Regions from separate parts of the Bradyrhizobium sp. USDA 4369 genome, predicted to be linked through region 2. Evidence: riboswitches for the same ligand, from Rfam matches in the RefSeq annotation. Region 2 holds a riboswitch; the other holds the start of a gene.
What was found. A riboswitch is a leader RNA that binds a small molecule or an ion and turns the genes downstream of it on or off. The one in region 2 is predicted to bind cobalamin.
Positions count from the first base shown of each region.

Region 1 (9,791 bases), 3.0 Mb from region 2:
GCGCGCTCCTCGGAGGCGGCCGGCAAGCGCTGCCACGAGGTGGGCGGGATCGATGGCACCGGATAGGGCACGGGATTGATGCCGGTGGACAGGTCGATCCAGGGGCGCCGCGCATCGGGGTAGCGACGGCTGATGGCATCGAGATCGCCGCCGTGAACGATCGCTTCCGGCGGGGTCTGCTGCGTGCTAGTCGCTCTGTCGTCCATGTTTGTCCTTCAGCGGAGAGCGATGTTCGTCTCACTCGCGCTCGCGGCGCTCCTCATCGAGGCTGTCGTCGGTTATCCCCAAATCCTGGTGCAGCGGGTCGGTCATCCGGTCATGTGGATCGGCGCGCTGATAGCATGGGCTGACCGCCGCTGGAACGGGGCCGACGCGCGCTTCGCCGTGCGCCGGGCTCGGGGCATCGGGCTGGTCGCTCTGCTGGTCCTGGGGATGATGGCGATCGGCCTGGCCGCGACATCGGCCGTGCAGGCCGTGTTCGGCGCGCCGGCCGCAACGATGATCCTGGCTGTGTTGGCGAGCAGCCTGCTGGCCCAACGTAGCCTCGATACTCACGTCGCTGCGGTCGCTGAGGGATTGGAGAGAGAGGGGCTCGACGGCGGTCGCCGCACGGTGGCGATGATCGTCGGACGTGATCCCGAGCGGCTGGATGAAGCCGGCGTGGCGCGCGCCGCGATCGAGAGCCTCGCCGAGAATTTTTCGGATGGAATCGTTGCGCCGCTGTTCTGGCTTGCAGTCGGCGGGCTCCCGGGCATCTTGATCTATAAGGCGGTGAATACGGCCGACAGCATGATCGGTCATCTCTCCGAGCGCCACCGCGCCTTCGGCTGGGCGGCGGCGAGGCTCGATGATCTCATCAACCTGCCGGCGTCCCGGTTGTCGGCGGTGTGGCTTGCCGGTGCGGCGGCGGTCGTTCCCGGAGCCTCCTGGCGTGCCGCGCTGCAGACGGTCGGACGCGATGCCTCCAAGCATCATTCGCCCAATGCCGGCTGGCCAGAAGCCGCAATGGCCGGCGCGCTGGGGCTGCGGCTGGCAGGGCCGCGCGTCTATGATGGTGAAACGGTTGCGGATGCATGGATGGGTGAGGGACGGTCGGCTTTGGACGCGGGCGATATCAGGCAGGCGCTGCGGCTTTATCGGACCGCGTGCCTGATCCAGGGCATCGTCGTCGCTGCGCTGGCCGTCGTCGTGGTCATGTGATCGCGCGCGGCACGCGCGCGAGATCCAGAATGCGGTCGACATCGACATAGCGTTCGAGATGCGCCGCGAGCGCATCCAGGGTCGCATCGACATCGGAGTCATAGGACAGGCCGCTTGCGGTGGTGCCGAGACCGCGCAGCCAATGCGCGCGCAGGCGGTCATCGGCGAACAGGCCATGCACATAGCAGCCGGCGATCTGGCCGCCAGCCGCAACGGCCCCATCGCGGCGGCCGTCGGAGAACACGAGGAAGGGATTTTGTGCGGCTGGACCGTCGGTGCGGCCGATATGCATCTCGTAGCCGCGGAAGGGCGCCTCGTCTTGAGTCAATCTGCCCTCGACGTCGCGCAGGGCCTTGTCGTCCGTCAGCGTCGTTTCGAGGTCGAGCAGCCCAAGTCCGGCGACCGTGCCTGGCGCGCCTTCATGGCCGTCGGGATCGCTGATCATGCGCCCCAGCATCTGATAGCCACCGCAGATGCCGAGCACGCGGCCGCCGCGGCGCAGATGCGCCCGCAGATCGATGTCCCAGCCCGCCTCGCGCAAGGCGGCAAGGTCGGCGATCGTCGCCTTGGAGCCCGGCAGGATGACGACGGCTGCGTCTCCCGGAATCGGCGTGCCCGGCCTGAGGAATTGCAGGTCGACGCCGTCCTCCAGCCGCAACGGATCGAACTCGTCGAAATTGGAGATCCGGGGATAAGCGAGCACGGCGACCTTTGGCCGGTTTCCGCTCCGCACTCCGACCCCGGGCAGTCCGAGTGCATCCTCCGCCGGCAGACGGCGCGCATCGGCAAAATGCGGAATGAGCCCGAGCGATGTCCATCCGGTTCTGGTCGCAATCTCGCTCATGCCCGAGGCAAACAAGGCGGGATCACCGCGGAACTTGTTGACCAGGAAGCCCGCGACGAGCGCGGCATCGTCGGGCGCGAGCACAGCCCGGGTGCCGACAAGGCTCGCAATGACGCCGCCGCGATCGATGTCACCGATCAGCACCACGGGAATCTGTGTTGCCCGCGCAAAGCCCATATTGGCGATGTCGCCGGCACGCAGGTTGATCTCCGACGCCGAGCCCGCGCCTTCCACCAGCGCGATGTCGGTATCGGCGACCAGCTGATGAAAGCTATCAAGCACGGCCTTCATCAACTGCGGCTTCATGGCCTGATAGGCGGACGCCTTGGCATTGCCGATCACGCGGCCCTGGACCACGACCTGCGAGCCGATCTCGCTCTGCGGCTTCAAGAGCACCGGGTTCATGTGCACCGTCATCGGCCGCCGCGACGCGCGCGCCTGCAGCGCCTGGGCGCGGCCGATCTCGCCGCCATCGGCGGTGACGGCGGCATTGTTCGACATGTTCTGCGGCTTGAACGGCGCCACCTTCAGCCCGCGCGAGGTCAGCGCCCGCGCGAGCCCGGCGACGATCAGAGACTTGCCGACGTCGGAGCCGGTGCCCTGGAACATGATGGCGCGTGCGGGCATGGACTAGTACTCGATGCCTTCCTGCGCCTTCACGCCGGCCGCGAAGTGATGCTTGACGAGGTTCATCTCGGTGACGAGATCGGCGGCCTCGATCAGCTCCGGCTTGGCGTTGCGGCCGGTGATGACGACGTGCAGATCGGGCCGGCGCCCGGCCAGCGTTGCGACCACGTCGCCGATCGGCAGATGGTCATAGCGCAAGGCGATGTTGAGCTCGTCGAGGATCAGCAGCCGGATTGACGGATCGGCCATCAGCTCCTTCGCCTTGCCCCAGGCACGCTCGGCCGCGGCGACGTCGCGCGCGCGATCCTGCGTCTCCCAGGTGAAGCCTTCGCCAAGCGTGTGCCACGACACCTGATCGCCGAAGCGTTCGATCGCCTTGCGCTCCCCGGTCTCCCACGCGCCCTTGCCGAACTGCACGACGCCGACGCGAAAGCCGCGGCCCAGCGCGCGCAGCATCAGGCCCCAGGCTGCGGTCGACTTGCCCTTGCCTTTGCCGGTGTGGACGATCAGCAGGCCCTTCTCGACGGTCTTCGACGCCACCTCAGCATCCTGAACCGCCTTGCGATTTTCCATCTTGGCCTTGTGGCGGGCATCCTCGGCGCTCTCGGTCATCGGCAAATCCCTTTCATGTCCAAGTCCGGTCTAAGCCCGGTTCATTTCAAGATCAGTGGCAGTCCCGCCGCCATCAGAATCACCCGATCGGCCGCCGCTGCGACGTCCTGGTTCAGCCGCCCCTGCGCGTCGCGGAATGCGCGCGCCAGCGCATTGTCCGGGACGATGCCGAGACCGACCTCATTGGAGACGACCACGATCGGACCGGACGCTGCAGCGAGCGCATCGATGAGATCGGCGCAGCAAGCCGCGACATCCATCTCGGCGAGCATCACATTGCTGAGCCAGAGTGTCAGGCAGTCGATCAGCAGCGGCATGCGCGAGCCGGAATGGCCGCGGACCACAGCGGGGAGATCATGGGTGGTCTCCCGCGTCTGCCATCCCGCCACGCGCCGCGCCTTGTGCTGCGCGATGCGCGCGGTCATCTCATCGTCGAAGGCCTGCGCGGTCGCAACATAGATCCAGGGCGGCGGATTCGTCGTCACCAGCGCCTCAGCATGGCGGCTCTTGCCCGAGCGCGCGCCGCCGAGCACCAAGGTCAGGCGCGGCTGGGCGGGGGGCGGCGGGGCAGGGTCCATGGGGACGATTCCGATTGACGGGCTTTGGCGCGACCCGTATCTAACAGGATGACGGTTCTCCGAAAGGAGAGATTTAGGGAACACGGTGCGGGTTCTGAACCCAAGGCCGTGGCTGCCCCCGCAACTGTAATCGGCGAGTGTGAGGCCAAGACACCACTGGGAAACCGGGAAGGTGGTTTCACGCAGCGACCCGAGAGCCAGGAGACCTGCCGTCGACATTGCTGTTGGCCGACCCGTCGCGCGGGGAGTCGCGATGCTGGTTTGATCCCGCCGGGATGGGCGGGGTGCCGTCGGATGCAGCGCATCGTCCGGCCCTCTGGGGAGCCGGCAAGCGACGGAGATGGCCATGAAGTTCAACCGCACTGCGTCCTTAGCGCTCGCGAGCCTTGTCCTGCTCGCAGCCGAGCCCGCCTTTGCCCATCACATGATGGGCGGCAAGCTGCCGCAGACCTTCGCGCAAGGTCTGTTGTCCGGTCTCGGTCATCCCGTCATCGGGCTCGATCATCTGGCGGCCATCGTGGGCGCCGGCATCGTTGCGGCGCTGCTCGGGCGCGGCTTTGCACCGGTGCTCGCCTTCACCACCGCAATGATCGCTGGCGTCGGTCTGCATCTGGCCAAGGCCAACATTCCGGCCGCCGAGCTGCTGGTCGGTCTTTCCACCGCGGTGGTCGGCCTCCTGGTCGTGATGCGCGGCCAATTCGGCGTGCTGCCCGTCGCGGCTCTGTTTGCTCTGACCGGCCTCGTGCACGGCTATGCGCTGGGTGAGTCGATCGTCGGCGCCGAAAACACCCCGCTCCGGGCCTATTTCGCCGGCCTGCTCGTGATCCAGACCCTGATCGCGGCGGGAGCATTCCTGGGCACGAAGGCGCTGTCCGCGAAGGCCGACACGCTTGAGCCAATCGCGCTGCGCGTCGCGGGCGCCGCCATCGTTCTGGTGGGCGGTGTCGCGGCGGCGACGGCGGCCGGCGTGATCGGCTGATTGATGACCGCATCAGAGCTTGGGCAGACGACGCTGTTCGTCTGCATCACTTGCCGCGCGCAGGGCGTGGACAGTGCGTCGGCTGACCAGCCGCGGGCTGGAGCGCGTCTGCTCGCCTCGATCGAGGCCGCGCCTGCAGAGCAGCGCGCCGGTGTCGCCGTGGTCGGCGTCGAGTGCCTGTCGAACTGCAACCGTGCCTGCACCGTTGCAGTGACTGCGCCCGGCAAATGGACCTATGTGCTCGGCGCACTCGATCCCGACATTCATGCGCAGGATGTGCTGACGTTCGCTCAGCTGCATCAGCGTCACGAGGCCGGTCTGCCGGCCTGGCGCGAGCGTCCGGAATACATCCGCAAGAACACCGTTGCGCGGGTGCCCGCGCTGTCGTTGCCGCGCTGAAGACGAGAGCTCTCGCCATGACCAAGTCCTACGCCAAGACGCCTTGCACCATCGTCACCGGTTTCCTTGGCGCAGGGAAGACCACGCTGGTGCGCAACCTGATCGAGACGGCGAATGGCCGAAGGCTCGCGATCATCGTCAACGAGTTCGGCGATGTCGGCATCGATGGCGATATCCTGAAAGGGTGCGGCGTGCCGGACTGTCCGGAGGATCGCATCGTCGAGCTGTCCAACGGATGCCTGTGCTGTACGGTCGCGGATGATTTCGTGCCGGCGCTCAAGAGCCTTCTCGACCAGAAGGAGCCGCCCGAGCATATCGTGATCGAGACCTCGGGCCTCGCACTGCCGAAGCCGCTGGTGCAGGCCTTCAACTGGCCGGAGATTGCGACGCGTGTGACCGTCGATGGCGTGGTCGCTGTCGTCGATGGCCCTGCCGTCGCCGCCGGCCGCTTCGCCGATGATCCGGAGGCCTTGGCCGCGCAGCGCGCGGCCGACGATTCGCTCGATCACGACAACCCGCTCGAGGAGGTCTATGAGGATCAGCTGCTCTGCGCCGACCTCGTCGTGATGAACAAGAGCGATCTGTTGAGCGAGCAGCAGCGCAAGGATGTCGCGGCCGAGATCGCTGCGAAGGTGCAACGCGCCGTCAAGGTGATCGCGACCGAGCATGGCAGGCTGTCCGCGTCCGTTCTGCTCGGACTCGGCGCCGCGGCGGAGCAGGACCTCGCCGCGCGCCCCTCGCATCACGACAACGAGGCCGAGCACGATCATGACGATTTCGAGAGTTTCGTGCTGGACGTGCCCGCGCAGATTTCGCCGGACGCGCTCGTCGATCGCATTGCCGCGGCCGTCGATGCGCATGACGTGCTGCGCGTGAAGGGATTCGTGGAAGTGGCCGGCAAGCCGCTGCGCCTGCTGGTGCAGGCCGTCGGCAACCGCATCCAGCACCAGTTCGAGCGTCCGTGGCGGGCGGGGGAGACGCGGCGGGGCCGGCTGGTGGTGATCGGCGAGCGTGGCCTCGATGCGGCTGCGATCCAGAGCCTGATCACGGGATAGGCGAGGGCGATGCATCTCCTGGCGACATCCGGCGCTGATCTCGACGACCTCGAACAGGCCGTCGATCTCGCGCAGTCGCCGGCCGAGATCGTGGTGCTGTCGTTTTCGGACAGTGACCTGTCGGCGCTGGCGGGGGCGTGGACCGCATCGGCGGCTGAGTTGCCCAGCCTGCGGCTCGCGAGCCTGAAGCGGCTGAAGCATCCGATGTCGGTGGATCTCTACATCGACAGCGTCATCCTCGGGGCGGGCGCCGTCGTCGTGCGTTGCCTCGGTGGGCTCGACTACTGGCGCTATGGGGTGGAGCGCATCGCGGCGGTTTGCCGGAGCCGCAAGATCCTGCTGGCGGCGCTGCCGGGAGATGACCGCGCCGATGACCGGCTCGATGAGTTCTCGACCTTGCCGAAAGAGGCGACAGCGCGGCTGTATGGTTATCTGCACGAGGGCGGCATCGGCAATGCGCGCGAGGCGCTGCACTATCTGGCCATGCTGCTCGGCCGCGACGCGACGTTTGCCGAGCCGGTCGCGATCGGTTCGATCGTCGGCTTCGTGCCGGATCGTGGCGCCGTCGCCATCGACGATCTCTGTTCTGGCGATGACAAGCGGCCAGCCGCGCTGATCGTGTTCTATCGCGCCAGCTTGCTTGCCGCCGACACGGCGGGAATTGCGGAACTGATGCGGGCGATCGAGCGCGAGGGGCTCGCCGCGGCGGCCGTGGCGGTGACCAGCCTGAAGGATCCGAGCATCGCGGATGCGATAGGGCGACTGATCACGACGCGGTGTCCCGCGATCGTCCTGAATGCGACCGCATTCTCCGCGTTGCGCGATGACGGCTCGACCGTGCTGGACGCAGCCGACGCGCCGGTGCTGCAGATCATCCAGGCGCAGAGCACCGAAGAAGCCTGGGCCGCCTCGTCGCGCGGCCTTTCGCCGACCGATCTTGCCATGAATGTCGTGCTGCCGGAGCTGGACGGCCGCTTGCTGGCGCGTCCGATCGCCTTCAAGGGCGAGGCCGCGGCGGATGAGCGTCTGCAGTTCGGTACCATCAGCTACGTTCCGCAGACGGATCGTGTGTCCTATGTCGCCCGGCTCGCTGCGCGATGGGCGCTGCTGCGCGCGACGCCGGCGGGCGAGCGCCGCATCGCGCTGATGCTGTCGGACTACCCGGCGCGCGGCGGGCGTCGCGGCTATGCGGTCGGCCTCGATACCAGCGCGAGCGCTGCGGCCATTGTGCAGCTGCTGGCTCAGGCGGGATACGATCTTGGCGGCGCTCCTCCGACGGCCGCGCAGATCGAAGCGTTGCTGCGCGACGAGGCGGATGACCTCGTCGTGCCGTTCGCGTTCTATCAGAGCACTTTGAAGCTGTTGCCGGAAGCGCTGCAGGATGCGCTGCATGAGTGCTGGGGCGAGGCCGCAGCCGACCCGGCGTTTCGCGATGGCGCCTTTCGATTTCCGGTGCTGCGCGCGGGAAAGCTCAGCATTTTGCTGCAGCCGGATCGCGGCAGTCGCGCGGACCGCAAATCCGGCTATCACGACACGACCGTGCCGCCGCGGCATGGCTACGTCGCGCTCTATGCGCATCTGCGCGAGGTCGAGACGATCGATGCCCTGGTTCATCTCGGCGCGCATGGAACGCTGGAATGGCTGCCGGGCAAGGCGCTGGCGCTGTCGAACACATGCTGGCCGGAGGCCGTGCTCGGCCCGCTTCCCGTCATCTATCCCTTCATCGTCAACAATCCCGGCGAGGCGATGCAGGCCAAGCGCCGGCTTGCAGCGCTGACGCTCGGACATCTTACGCCGCCGCTGGCGCAGGCCGGTCTGCACGGACCGTTGCTGGAGCTGGAGGGGCTGGTCGAAGAATATGCCGAAGCCGATGGGCTCGATCGGCGCCGCCTCAGACTGCTGGAAGACGAGATCATCGCGCGGGCCTGGCAGAGCGGTCTCGCCGCCGATTGCGGGCTCGACCGCACGATGAACGGCCGCGAGGCGGTGGCGCAGCTCGACGCCCAGCTCTGCGATATCAAGGAGCTGGCTGTGCGCGACCGCCTCCACGTGTTCGGCCAGGCTCCGGACGCACCGGCGGCCAGCCTGCTCATCGACGCGATCGCGGCAGCCGCCGGCCAGGCGGGCGGCGCCGTCGATCGCGCCGACGTCGAAACCCGAATTCACGCGAGCGTCGTTGCTGAGCGCGAGGCGCTGCTGGCCGCGCTCGATGGCCGTCGCGTGGCGGCCGGGCCCGCCGGCGCGCCGAGCCGCGGCCGTCTCGACGTGCTGCCCACCGGGCGCAATCTGACTGCGATCGATCCGCGGGCCATTCCGACCCGAACCGCGGCCGTGGTCGGCGTGCGCGCGGCCGACGAGGTGATCCGGCGTTATCTGCAGGACCACGGCGATTATCCGCGGTCGCTGATGCTCGATCTCTGGGCCTCCGCATCGCTGCGGACCGGCGGTGACGATCTCGCCCAGGCGCTGGCCTATCTCGGCGTACGCCCGCGCTGGGATCTGAATTCGAACCGCGTCACCGGCATCGATGTGCTGCCTTTGGCGATGCTCGATCGGCCGCGCATCGACGCGACGCTGCGCATCTCGGGATTGTTTCGCGACCTGTTCGAAGCGCAGATCGCGCTGTTCGATCTCGCCGTGCAGAAGGTCGCAGCGCTCGACGAGGACGATGCCGACAATCCCTTGGCCGCGGCGCGGCGGCGCGGCGAGAGCCTCGCGCGCGTGTTCGGCGGCGCGCCCGGCAGTTACGGCGCCGTCGCCGCCGACCTCGCGCTCGGGATGACGTGGGAAAACCGGTCGCAGCTCGGCGACGCCTATCTCGACGGCAGCGGCTATAGTTTCGGCGGAGGGCATGACGGCGTGTCGGCCGCCGCGACGTTCCGTGACCGGGTCCGCAGCATCGATGCGCTGGTGCATCCGCAGGACGATCGTGAGCGCGATCTGCTTGATGGCGAGGAGGTCGCCGACTTCGCCGGCGGCTTCGCCGCTGCTGCCGCGTCGCTCGGCGCGACACCGGCGCTGCTGCATCTCGACACCAGCCGGCCCGACCAGCCGAAGGCACGCACCTTTGACGAGGAGATCGCCCGCGTGGTGCGCGGCCGGCTCACCAATCCGCGCTGGATCTCGGGCATGCTCGCGCACGGCTATCGCGGTGTCGCCGAGATCGCGCAAGGAATCGACGCGCTCTACGCTTTCGCGGCCACGTCGGACAGCGTCCCCGAGCATCTGTTTGATCTGGCGCATGGGGCGTTGCTGCGCGACGAGGCAGTGTTGGACGGTATGATCGTGCGCAATCCGGCAGCCGTGGCCGCCATTCTGTCGCGGTTCGAGGATGCGCTGCGCCGACGCCTCTGGGTGCCGCGTCGCAATGCTGTCGCTGACGAGCTTGCGCTGGTCCATGCGCGCCTCGTGCCAACGGAGAGAGTGTCGTGACCGCCGCGGTCGAGATCAAAGGCTGGTGTCCCGGGGCGCGGCGGCCGATGCCGAGCGGTGACGGG
Region 1 is NZ_JBSRYH010000001.1:7,582,007-7,591,797, reverse strand. Features, by position in the region: gene cobD (threonine-phosphate decarboxylase CobD) at 1-206, opposite strand, end outside; gene cbiB (adenosylcobinamide-phosphate synthase CbiB) at 229-1,200, shown strand; gene ACVIJ6_RS34530 (cobyric acid synthase) at 1,193-2,671, opposite strand; gene cobO (cob(I)yrinic acid a,c-diamide adenosyltransferase) at 2,675-3,283, opposite strand; gene cobU (bifunctional adenosylcobinamide kinase/adenosylcobinamide-phosphate guanylyltransferase) at 3,325-3,861, opposite strand; cobalamin riboswitch at 3,897-4,089, shown strand; gene ACVIJ6_RS34515 (HupE/UreJ family protein) at 4,208-4,840, shown strand; gene ACVIJ6_RS34510 (DUF1636 domain-containing protein) at 4,844-5,239, shown strand; gene cobW (cobalamin biosynthesis protein CobW) at 5,257-6,294, shown strand; gene cobN (cobaltochelatase subunit CobN) at 6,304-9,726, shown strand; gene cobG (precorrin-3B synthase) at 9,723-9,791, shown strand, end outside.
Region 1: linked by a shared signal. The riboswitch ahead of ACVIJ6_RS34515 (HupE/UreJ family protein) and the one ahead of ACVIJ6_RS20455 (TonB-dependent receptor plug domain-containing protein) in region 2 are both predicted to bind cobalamin.

Region 2 (9,791 bases):
CCGCGCAGCAATCCGCCTCCCCGCATCTGCTGCCGCCCGTCGAGGTCGACCCGCCACACAAACCGGGCGCCCGGAAACCGGTCGTCGCCGGCGGATCTCAAGCCCGCAGCGCGGCATCAGCGCAGAGGCCGGCAACGCCGGCCGCCGTCAGTCCGTCGCGCATCGCCACGCCGGTCGCCGAGGCCGGCACGTCGATCACCGTGGTGACCGACAAGGATATCGCCACCCAGCAGGGCCGCAGCCTGCCGGACATCCTGAGCACGGTCCCCGGCTTGACCGTCGTGCAGGCCGGCGGTCCAGGCGGGCAGAGCACCGTCTCCACCCGCGGCACCAGCGCCAACCATACCAAGCTCGTCATCGACGGCGTCGATGTCGGTAACGTCACCAACAGCAATGGCGCGCCCGATGTTGAGCATCTGCTCACCGCCGACATCCAGCGGCTCGAGGTGCTGCGCGGGCCGCAGAGCGGCCTCTATGGCGCGGATGCGCTCGGCGGCGTGATCTCGATCACCACCCGCAAGGGTGACGGACCGGCACAGGCCACCGGCTCGATCGAAACCGGCGCGTATCGGAGTTTCAACCAGACCGCGGGACTCAGCGGCTCAAAGGATCAATTCAACTACGCGTTCAACATTGCGCACCTTCACGCCGGCGATGTGCCGGTGACGCCCTGGCAATTGCTGCCGCCAGGACGGAAGGCGATCGGCAACGCCTATGACAACGTCACGGCGTCGACCAGGCTCGGCGTCGACCTGAACGAGGCTTGGACGCTGAACGCGCTGGTTCGCCACACCGACGCGAGCCTGCTGTTCACCGGGGACAGCGGATCTCCGAGCTTTCCGAATGCAACCCAAAGCCATCACACCGACCGCCAGTTGACGACCCGCGAGGAAGCCGTCTGGTCGCTGCTCGGCGGCCGCATCCGCAACCATTTCGGCGTGAACTACGTCAACAACTGGTCTTACGATCTGGCGCCCGGCAATCCGGCGCCTACCATCGCCACCGGCGAGCGCATCAAATATGACTGGCGCGCAGTGGCCGAACTCTCCCCGCGCAATCATCTTGTGGTCGGCGTGGAGCAGCAGGCCGAGCGGCTGAAGGCGGCCGACGTCCTGGCCGAGAACGGCAACAAGGCCGGCTTCGTCGAGCTGCAGACCGAATTCGCCAAGCGCTGGTTCGTGGTCGCGAGCCTGCGCGACGACGTCGACGATCGGTTCGGCGGCCACGGCACCTACCGGATCGCGCCGGCGGTGATCCTGCCGGGGACCGAGACCCGGCTGAAGGCGAGCTATGGCACCGGTTTCAAGGTGCCGACCTTGAGCCAGTTGTATCAGAATTTTCCGGCCTTCAATTTCTTCGCCAATCCGAACCTGAAGCCGGAGGCGAGCATCGGCTACGATGCCGGCTTCGAGCAGCCGCTGTTCGAGGACCGGTTGCGCTTCGGCGCGACCTACTTCCACAACGACATCACCAACCTGATCAGTTTCAACGCGAACGCCACCTCCTTCGCCAATATCGGCTTCGCCACCACCGAAGGCACCGAGAGCTTCGTCGCGGCGAAACTGACCGATCGCATCTCGCTCCGCGCAGACTACACGTTCACCCGCGCGGTCGACGCGAGCACCGGTCAGCAGCTGTTGCGCCAGCCGAGAGAGAAATGGAGCGCCACCGCCACATGGCTGCCGGTCGATGCGCTGACGCTGTCGGCCACCCTGCTGCGCGTCGGCGACTGGCTCGATGTCAGCCGCGACGGCACGACCACCGGCATCGTCGCGCCCGGCTATACGCTGGTGAATCTGCGCGGCGACTACGCACTCTCGGACCAGGTCAAGCTGTTCGCCCGGATCGATAATCTGTTCAACCGCCATTACCAGAACCCGACCGGCTTCCTGGCGCCCGGCTTCGGCATGTTCGGCGGCATCCGGATGGCCACCTCGGGGTTGCAGTGACGATGCCAACACACTGCTCTTTGCGGTCGCGATCAGGCAGGGCACACGGCCGCGCTCATACTCGGAGCGGACGGTGTGGCCGGGTCCCTTCGGCGCCATCATCGTCGCGATTGACTCGGCCACACGCGCACACCTACTGTGGTGGTGACGGTGCCCCCTGACCGGGGCTCAAAAGGGAATGCGGTGCCGGACGTCCTCAACGGGTCGTTCGAAGGCCGCAGCTGCCCCCGCAACTGTAAGCGGCGAATCTCACGTCAGATGCCACTGGGAATTCTCGGTCCTGGGAAGGCGGCGTTGAGGTGATGACCCGCGAGCCAGGAGACCTGCCGTCAGCCGTGGTCACACGCGAAGATGCCGGTCGGGGCGTTTATTGGCATCGTTTTCACGCCGGGCAGCATTGGCCGGCATGAGACCTCGTTCGCGGTGACGTGCCACTGACGTCATGCCGAGGTTCCCTCGTGTTCTCTTCCCTATCCGCCGTCCGGCGCCATCGCGCCGGCTCGTTGTCGTCCGCCGTTCTCTTTTCCATTGCGACCTTCGGTGTGGCTCCGGCTATCGCCCAGCAATCCGCCTCCCCCAACCTGCTGCCGCCGGTCGAGGTCGACCCGCCGCTCAAGCCGGCTCCGAAGCCGGCCGTGCAGCGTGGGGCGCAGACGCCGCGCGCACGCGCATCGCAGCCGGCGGCCGCGCAGAGCGCCGCCGCCCAGGCCAACGCACAACTCGTCGTCAGCCCGACCGGCATCGCAACCCCGGCGGCCCATGTGGCGAACGCGATCACCGTCGTCACGGCCAAGGACATCGCTACGCAGCAATTCCGCAGCGTGCCCGACATCCTCGCCGCCATTCCCGGCTTGAACGTCGTGCAGACCGGCGGCCCTGGCGGGCAGAGCTCGGTCTTCACCCGCGGAACGAATTCGAATCACACCAAGATCCTGATCGACGGCATCGATGTCGGCGACGTCACCAATGCCAACGGCGCATTCGAGTTCGCCCACCTGCTGACTTCGGACATCCAGCAATTCGAGGTGCTCCGGGGGCCGCAGAGCGGCCTCTATGGCTCCGATGCGATCGGCGGCGTCATCTCGGTGATCACGCGCAAGGGCGATGGCCCGGCGCGGGCAACCGCGTCGATCGAGACCGGCACGTATCAGACCTTCAACCAGTCGGCCGGCGTCAGCGGGTCTGAGGACAATGTGAACTATGCGGTCAACGTCGCGCATCTCCATGCCGGCGACATTCCGGTCACGCCGCAGCAATTGCTGCCGGCGGGACAGAAGGCGATCGGCAACGCCTATGACAACGTTACCGCCTCGACCAAATTCGGCATCGACCTCAACGAGGCCTGGTCGCTGAATTCAGTGGTGCGCTATACGGACGCGACCCTGCTGTTCACCGGCGACGGCGGCTTTCCCAGCGTCCCGAACGCGACCCAGAGCTCCCATGCCGTGCAGCAGTTCGCCACGCGCGAGGAAGCCGTGTGGTCGCTGCTCGACGGCCGCATCAGGAACTATTTCGGCGTCAACTACGTCAACAACCGGACGTCCGATCTCACCGCGGGCAATCCCCTCGCCGCGATCTCGACCGGCGGGCGCATCAAATATGACTGGCACGCGGTCACCGAGCTCGCTCCGCACAACAATTTCATCGTCGGGCTCGAGCAGCAGACCGACCGCCTCCAGACCACGGGCCTGACGGCCGAGAACAGCAACAGAGCCGGCTTCGTCGAGGTGCAGACGGAGTTCGCACAGCGCATGTTCCTGGTCGCGAGCCTGCGCAACGACATCAACGATCAGTTCGGCAGCCATGGCACCTACCGGATCGCACCGGCCGTGATCCTGCCGATCACCGAAACCAAGCTGAAGGCGAGCTACGGCACCGGCTTCAAGGCGCCGACCCTGAGCCAGCTCTATCAGGACTTTCCGGCGTTCAACTTCTTCGCCAATCCGAACCTCAAGCCGGAGCAGAGCAGCGGCTATGATGCGGGATTCGAGCAGCCGCTGTTCGACGAGCGCATCCGCTTCGGCACGACCTACTTCCACACCAGCATCACCGATCTCATCAACTCCAATGCGACCTTCACCTCCTACGCCAATGTCGGACTCGCCACCACCGAGGGCACCGAGAGCTTCGTGACAGCGAAGCTGACGGACCGGCTCTCGCTGCGCGCGGACTATACGTTCACGCGCGCGGTCGATGCAACGACCGGTCAGCAGCTGCTGCGCCGTCCGAAGGAGAAATGGAGCGCGACAGTGGTCTGGACGCCGCTGGCCCCGCTGACGGTGTCGGCCACCTTGCTGCGCGTCAGCGACTGGCGCGACGTCAGCCGCGACGGCATGACCTCGGGCCTCGTCGCGCCCGGCTATACGATCGTGAACCTGCGTGCCGATTACGCGGTCTCCGACCAGGTCAAGCTGTTCGGCCGCATCGATAACCTGTTCAACCGCCACTATCAGAACCTGACCGGCTTCCTGGCTCCGGGCCTCGGCGTGTTCGGCGGCATCCGGGTGGCGAGCTTCGGGGTGCAGTAGGACGATGATGTCACGACGGGGAGAGATGACATGACGCCCATGGATCAGCTTCGGGATTTCCTCGCCGACAGCGACACCGGCTGGAGCCTCGGCACCTTCGGTGCGATCGGGGAGTTCACGCGCGATGAAGGAGAACCGGTCCAGCATCTCGATGATGCCGGCATGATCGGCGCGGTGACGGCGCGGGGCGGCATTCGCTTCCGCACCCATGCCGACCTTCGCCTGATCGCATCGGAGTTACCGACGCGCGACGATTGGAGCCATCGCGTGGCGCTGTGCCTGCCGCGCACGGCTTGCGCGATGCACGGGCGAACCGGCATCACCGAACTCGGCCCCGACCACGAGGCCCTGCGTCCGGAGGACCGGGACGCCGTGCTGTTCGATCTCGGCCTGTCCACGCTGCAGGTCGACGTCTGCGTCCGCAGCAACGATCCGGAGGTGATTGCCGCCCTGCGTCGGCATGCCGGCGTCTCACTCTTTGCGGCCAGCGGCGAGCTGATGCAGGTGATGCTGGCGGCGAGTCCGCACCGCGTCTTCATCAGCCGCATCGGCCGGGCCGAGATCTTCCAGCCGATCCCGCCGCCGGGCGGCCGCAGCCCGGACGGACCGCACACCCACATCCTGCCGAAGCTGCTAGCCCATGGCCGCACCCACGCCGCGACCGAACCTCTGCCGGACGGCTGGATCCCTTGCGCCCACGCCTATCCGCCGCATCCCCTGCGCGACCCGCTCGGCCGCCCGACACCGTTCGTCACGAGCCATTTGGCGGCTTTCCAGCAACTTCTGATTCGCTATGGCGACCCGCGCCTGGTCGCGCTCAAACGCGACATCGCGGCGCATGTCGCGGCGGACCGGACGCCTGCGGACGCAGCCCTGCCCGACGACCGCATCGCGCGTGCCACGCTGCGCGTGACCTTGCGCCAATTGCAGGCATCGGCCGTGAACTCCGCGACGCTGCCGGCATGGCTCGCCAGTTATGACCACTCCGGCTCCGGCGATGAAACCGAGACCGCGGAGATCCCACACTGAACGGCCCAAGCGGCTGTTGCCCTCGTCACGAATGGACTACCATCACCCCCCAAGGAGACGACCCATGGCTCTCGACATCCTCAACTCCCCAGCGGAGGCCCGCCTCACGCCCGTTCCGCCGCGGCATGCTGCGACCTTCTGCTTCGCGCTGCTGGTCACCGCCTGCGCGCTGGCGAGCTTCGTCTTTGCCTGCGCCACCCCGTTCGCGGCCTTCGCGGTGATCGCAGCCGCCATGCTGCCGCTGCGCTCCGCGTTGCTCTGCGTGCTCGGCGCCTTCCTGGTCAACCAGGGCATCGGCTTCGGCGCCCTGCATTATCCCGTCGATGCCAATACGTTGGCCTGGGGGATCGCCATCGGCGCCGCCGCGCTCGGCGCCACGCTCATCGCGCGCCTCGTGCTGCAGGCGTTGCGCGCCGCACCGGCGCCGCTCGCACTCACCGCCGCCCTGCTCGGCGCCTACGCGGCCTACGAGCTGCTGCTGCTCGCGGCCACGCCCGTGCTCGGCGGCGCGGCGAGCTTCACGCCTGCGATCGTCGCGCGCCTCGGACTGACCAGCGCCGCCTGGCTGGTCGGGCTCGTTGCCGTCTGCGAGATCGTCCGTCTGCTCAGGCCACGCCTCTCACGCCGCGCGATGTCCTGACGGACCAGCATCAGCGCATGAGAGGGGCGCCGCCGCCTCATCCTCAGCTGTCATCCCCGCGAACGCGGGGACCCATACCGCGTGATCTGCGTTGGCGGAAACAAATCCGAGCCACCACCGTTCGTCACCACGAACGACGGTGGTTATGGGTCCCCGCGTTCGCGGGGACGACAGCGTGGTTTGTGGCGGGCAGCGGGGCTGAACGACGCGACATCGTCATCGCTGTGACGAAAAAGCCTCCGCCTAAGGAGGGCGGAGGCTTTCAATCGAACTCCAGGTCGAGACTGCACGACCCGCAGTCTCGACCAGCCATCACGACCAATCAGTTCTTGCTCTTGTCGACCAGCGCGCCCTTCTTGATCCAGGGCATCATGTCGCGCAGGCGGGCGCCGACTTCCTCGATCGGGTGCTGCGACAGGCGGGCGCGGGTGGCCTTGAACGAGGACTGGTTGACCTTGTTCTCCAGCATCCAATCGCGGGCGAAGCGGCCGGACTGGATGTCGTCGAGCACGCGCTTCATCTCCGCCTTGGTCTCCGGGGTGATGATGCGCGGGCCGGTGACGTACTCGCCGTACTCGGCAGTGTTGGAGATCGAGTAGTTCATGTTGGCGATGCCGCCTTCATAGATCAGGTCGACGATCAGCTTCACCTCGTGGAGGCACTCGAAATAGGCCATCTCCGGGGCGTAGCCGGCCTCGGTCAGGGTCTCGTAGCCGGCCTTGATCAGCTCGACCAGGCCGCCGCACAGCACCGCCTGCTCGCCGAACAGGTCGGTCTCGCACTCTTCCTTGAAGGTGGTCTCGATGATGCCGGCGCGACCGCCGCCGATCGCCGACGCATAGGACAGGCCGAGATCATGGGCGTTGCCGGAGGAATCCTTGGCGATCGCGATCAGGCAGGGGACGCCGCCGCCGCGCTGGTATTCGGAGCGGACGGTGTGGCCAGGGCCCTTCGGCGCGATCATCAGCACGTCAAGATCGGGGCGCGGGTCGAGCAGGTTGAAGTGCACGTTGAGGCCGTGGGCGAACACGAGCGCGGCGCCCTGCTTCATGTTGTCGTGCAGGTGCTCGCGGTAGATGTCGCCCTGCAGCTCGTCCGGGGTCAGCATCATCACCAGGTCGGCCCACTTCGCGGCCTCGGCGACTTCCATCACCTTGAAGCCGGCGCCTTCGGCCTTCTTGGCCGAGGCCGAGCCCTTGCGCAGCGCGATCGCGACGTCCTTGACGCCGGAATCCTTCAGGTTCAGCGCATGGGCATGGCCCTGGCTGCCATAGCCGACGATGACGACCTTCTTGCCCTTGATCAGGTTCAGATCGGCGTCGCGATCGTAGTAGACACGCATTGTCGTTTCCTCTTTGAGATGGCCGGAATTGGCTGGAAAGTCAGACGCTTGGGTGAGGCACGGGCGGCTGCGCCCGGACGAAATCCGGCCCGTGTCTAGAGCATTTTGAGGTGCTATGGAAACCCCGATCTCGCATGGCGGCCGCCCCTCTCATGCGTCCATGAACACGGGATAGAGCGAGGCCAGCAGCAGCACGGCCATCAAGATGTTGAAGCCGCGGACCGCGCGCTCCGAGCTCAAGAGCGGCCGCAATGCGGTGCCGAACAGGGTCCAGGTGATGGTCGAGCCGATCGCCATGACAAAGCTGATGGCGACCTGCAACGCAACGTTGGCGGGAAAGCGGGCGATGGCGGCATAGGCCGTGATGGTGCTGATCACCATCACCCAGCCCTTGGCATTGACCCATTGGAACAGCGCCGCGCCCCAGAACGACATCGGACCGCGCGACGCCGTGGTGTCGTCGGTCTTGGCCGATCCGGAGAATGCGATGGCGACCGCGAGATAGATCAGATAGGCGGCGCCGAGATATTTCAGCACCTCCTGCAGCACGGGATAGCGGATGAACACCGTGGCCAGCCCGAAGCCGACCGCGCCGACCATGAAGGCGAAGCCGAAGCTGACGCCCATCATGTGCGGCACCGTGCGGCGGAAGCCGTGGGTCACGCCCGACGATAGCAGCATGATGTTGTTCGGCCCCGGCGTGAACGCCATCACGAAGGCGAAGGTAACGAAGGCGATGAGGAGCTGCTGGGACATTCACGAGGCTCGCGGGGTACGAAAACTCTTCACCCTGCCCTGGAGGGGGAGGGTCGATCGCGGATGCCATGCGCGATCGGGGTGGGGTGGGCCCCAGGCGCAGCTCCGGCGTGGAGGCATCACCCCACCCCGGCTCACATCGCGGCTTCGCGCGATGTGAAACGACCCTGCCCCTCCAGGGGAGGGTGGCAGCGTGCTCGCCTCGCCGTCTCGCGCAAACATCAACACAGCTCGCCTAGCCCTGCCCCGCCGGCTTCTGCAGCACATAGGTCGCGTGCATCGGCGCATGGTAGTCGGCGGACACCAGGACGAAGCCGACTTCGGTCAGCATGCGTTCCATCACCCAGGCGAAGGTGGAGTTCTCGTCGCGCATATGGGTGATGACGCTGTCGCGGGCGAGATCGTGGTTCTTGATGTTGAACTCGGCCCATTGCTCGACCGAGCGATCGGCACCGTCGGGCATGCTGACATAGACGATGTCGCGCAGGAAGAACTGCGCGCCCGGCTTCAGCGCGCCGTAGATCCGCGCCAGCGCCACCGCCTTCCAGAAGTCCGGCAGATGATGCAGCGTGAACTCGCTGGCGATCAGGTCGTAGGAATTGGCCTCATAAGCGAACGACAGCAGGCCGGCCGAATGCATCCGCACCGCGGTGCGGCGGTCGCGGGTGTAGATCTTGGTCAGCGCCAGCATCGCCGGGGAGATGTCGATGGCATCGACGACCGCGCCCAGCAGCGCCGCTTCCGTCGCCAGCACGCCATTGCCGCAGCCGATATCGGCCACTCGCCAGCCGGGCTTGACGCCCAGCATCTTGAGCGCCGCGCGCGCGCGCTCGTCCGCATCATCCCCCGCACCGTAGATCGAGGCCACGGCATGATCCAGCCCGATCCGGTTCCGTTCGTTGTAGTACCAGTCGCGCGCCAGCATGGCTCACATCCCTTCCGGTCCCCGCCCGATCGCCGCAATGCCGGTCCTGGCCACTTCGACCAGCCCGAGCGGACGCATCAGATCGATAAACTGACTGATCTTGTCGGTGTTGCCTGTGATCTCGAACACGAAGCTTTCCGTGGTGGCATCGATGACGCGGGCGCGGAACGCATCCGCCAGCCGCAGCGCCTCGACGCGCGGCTCGCCGGTGCCGCGCACCTTGATCATCGCCAGCTCGCGCTCGATCGCACGCTTCGTCAAGGTCATGTCGACGACGCGATAGACCGGGACCATGCGGTCGAGCTGATGCTTGATCTGCTGGATCACCATCGGCGTGCCCGTGGTCACGATGGTGATGCGCGACAGGTGTTTCTGGCTCTCGGTCTCGGAGACGGTGAGGCTCTCGATGTTGTAGCCGCGGCCGGAAAACAGGCCGATCACCCGCGCGAGCACGCCGGGCTCGTTCTGCACCAGCACCGACAGCGTGTGCGTCTCGTTGGGATCGTGGCGGTCTTCGATGAAATAGGCGGATGCTGGCTGGTTCATTGCTGTCCCCGTGTTAGCCAAGTCGTCATGGCCGGGCTTCTCCCGGCCATCCACGTCGCACATCGCTTGCGCGGCT
Region 2 is NZ_JBSRYH010000001.1:4,550,713-4,560,503, reverse strand. Features, by position in the region: gene ACVIJ6_RS20465 (TonB-dependent receptor plug domain-containing protein) at 1-1,949, shown strand, start outside; partial or broken gene ACVIJ6_RS20460 (hypothetical protein) at 1,962-2,072, opposite strand; cobalamin riboswitch at 2,081-2,294, shown strand; gene ACVIJ6_RS20455 (TonB-dependent receptor plug domain-containing protein) at 2,408-4,477, shown strand; gene ACVIJ6_RS20450 (DUF6925 family protein) at 4,508-5,506, shown strand; gene ACVIJ6_RS20445 (hypothetical protein) at 5,571-6,146, shown strand; gene ilvC (ketol-acid reductoisomerase) at 6,469-7,488, opposite strand; gene ACVIJ6_RS20435 (LysE family translocator) at 7,639-8,244, opposite strand; gene ACVIJ6_RS20430 (class I SAM-dependent methyltransferase) at 8,480-9,169, opposite strand; gene ilvN (acetolactate synthase small subunit) at 9,173-9,715, opposite strand.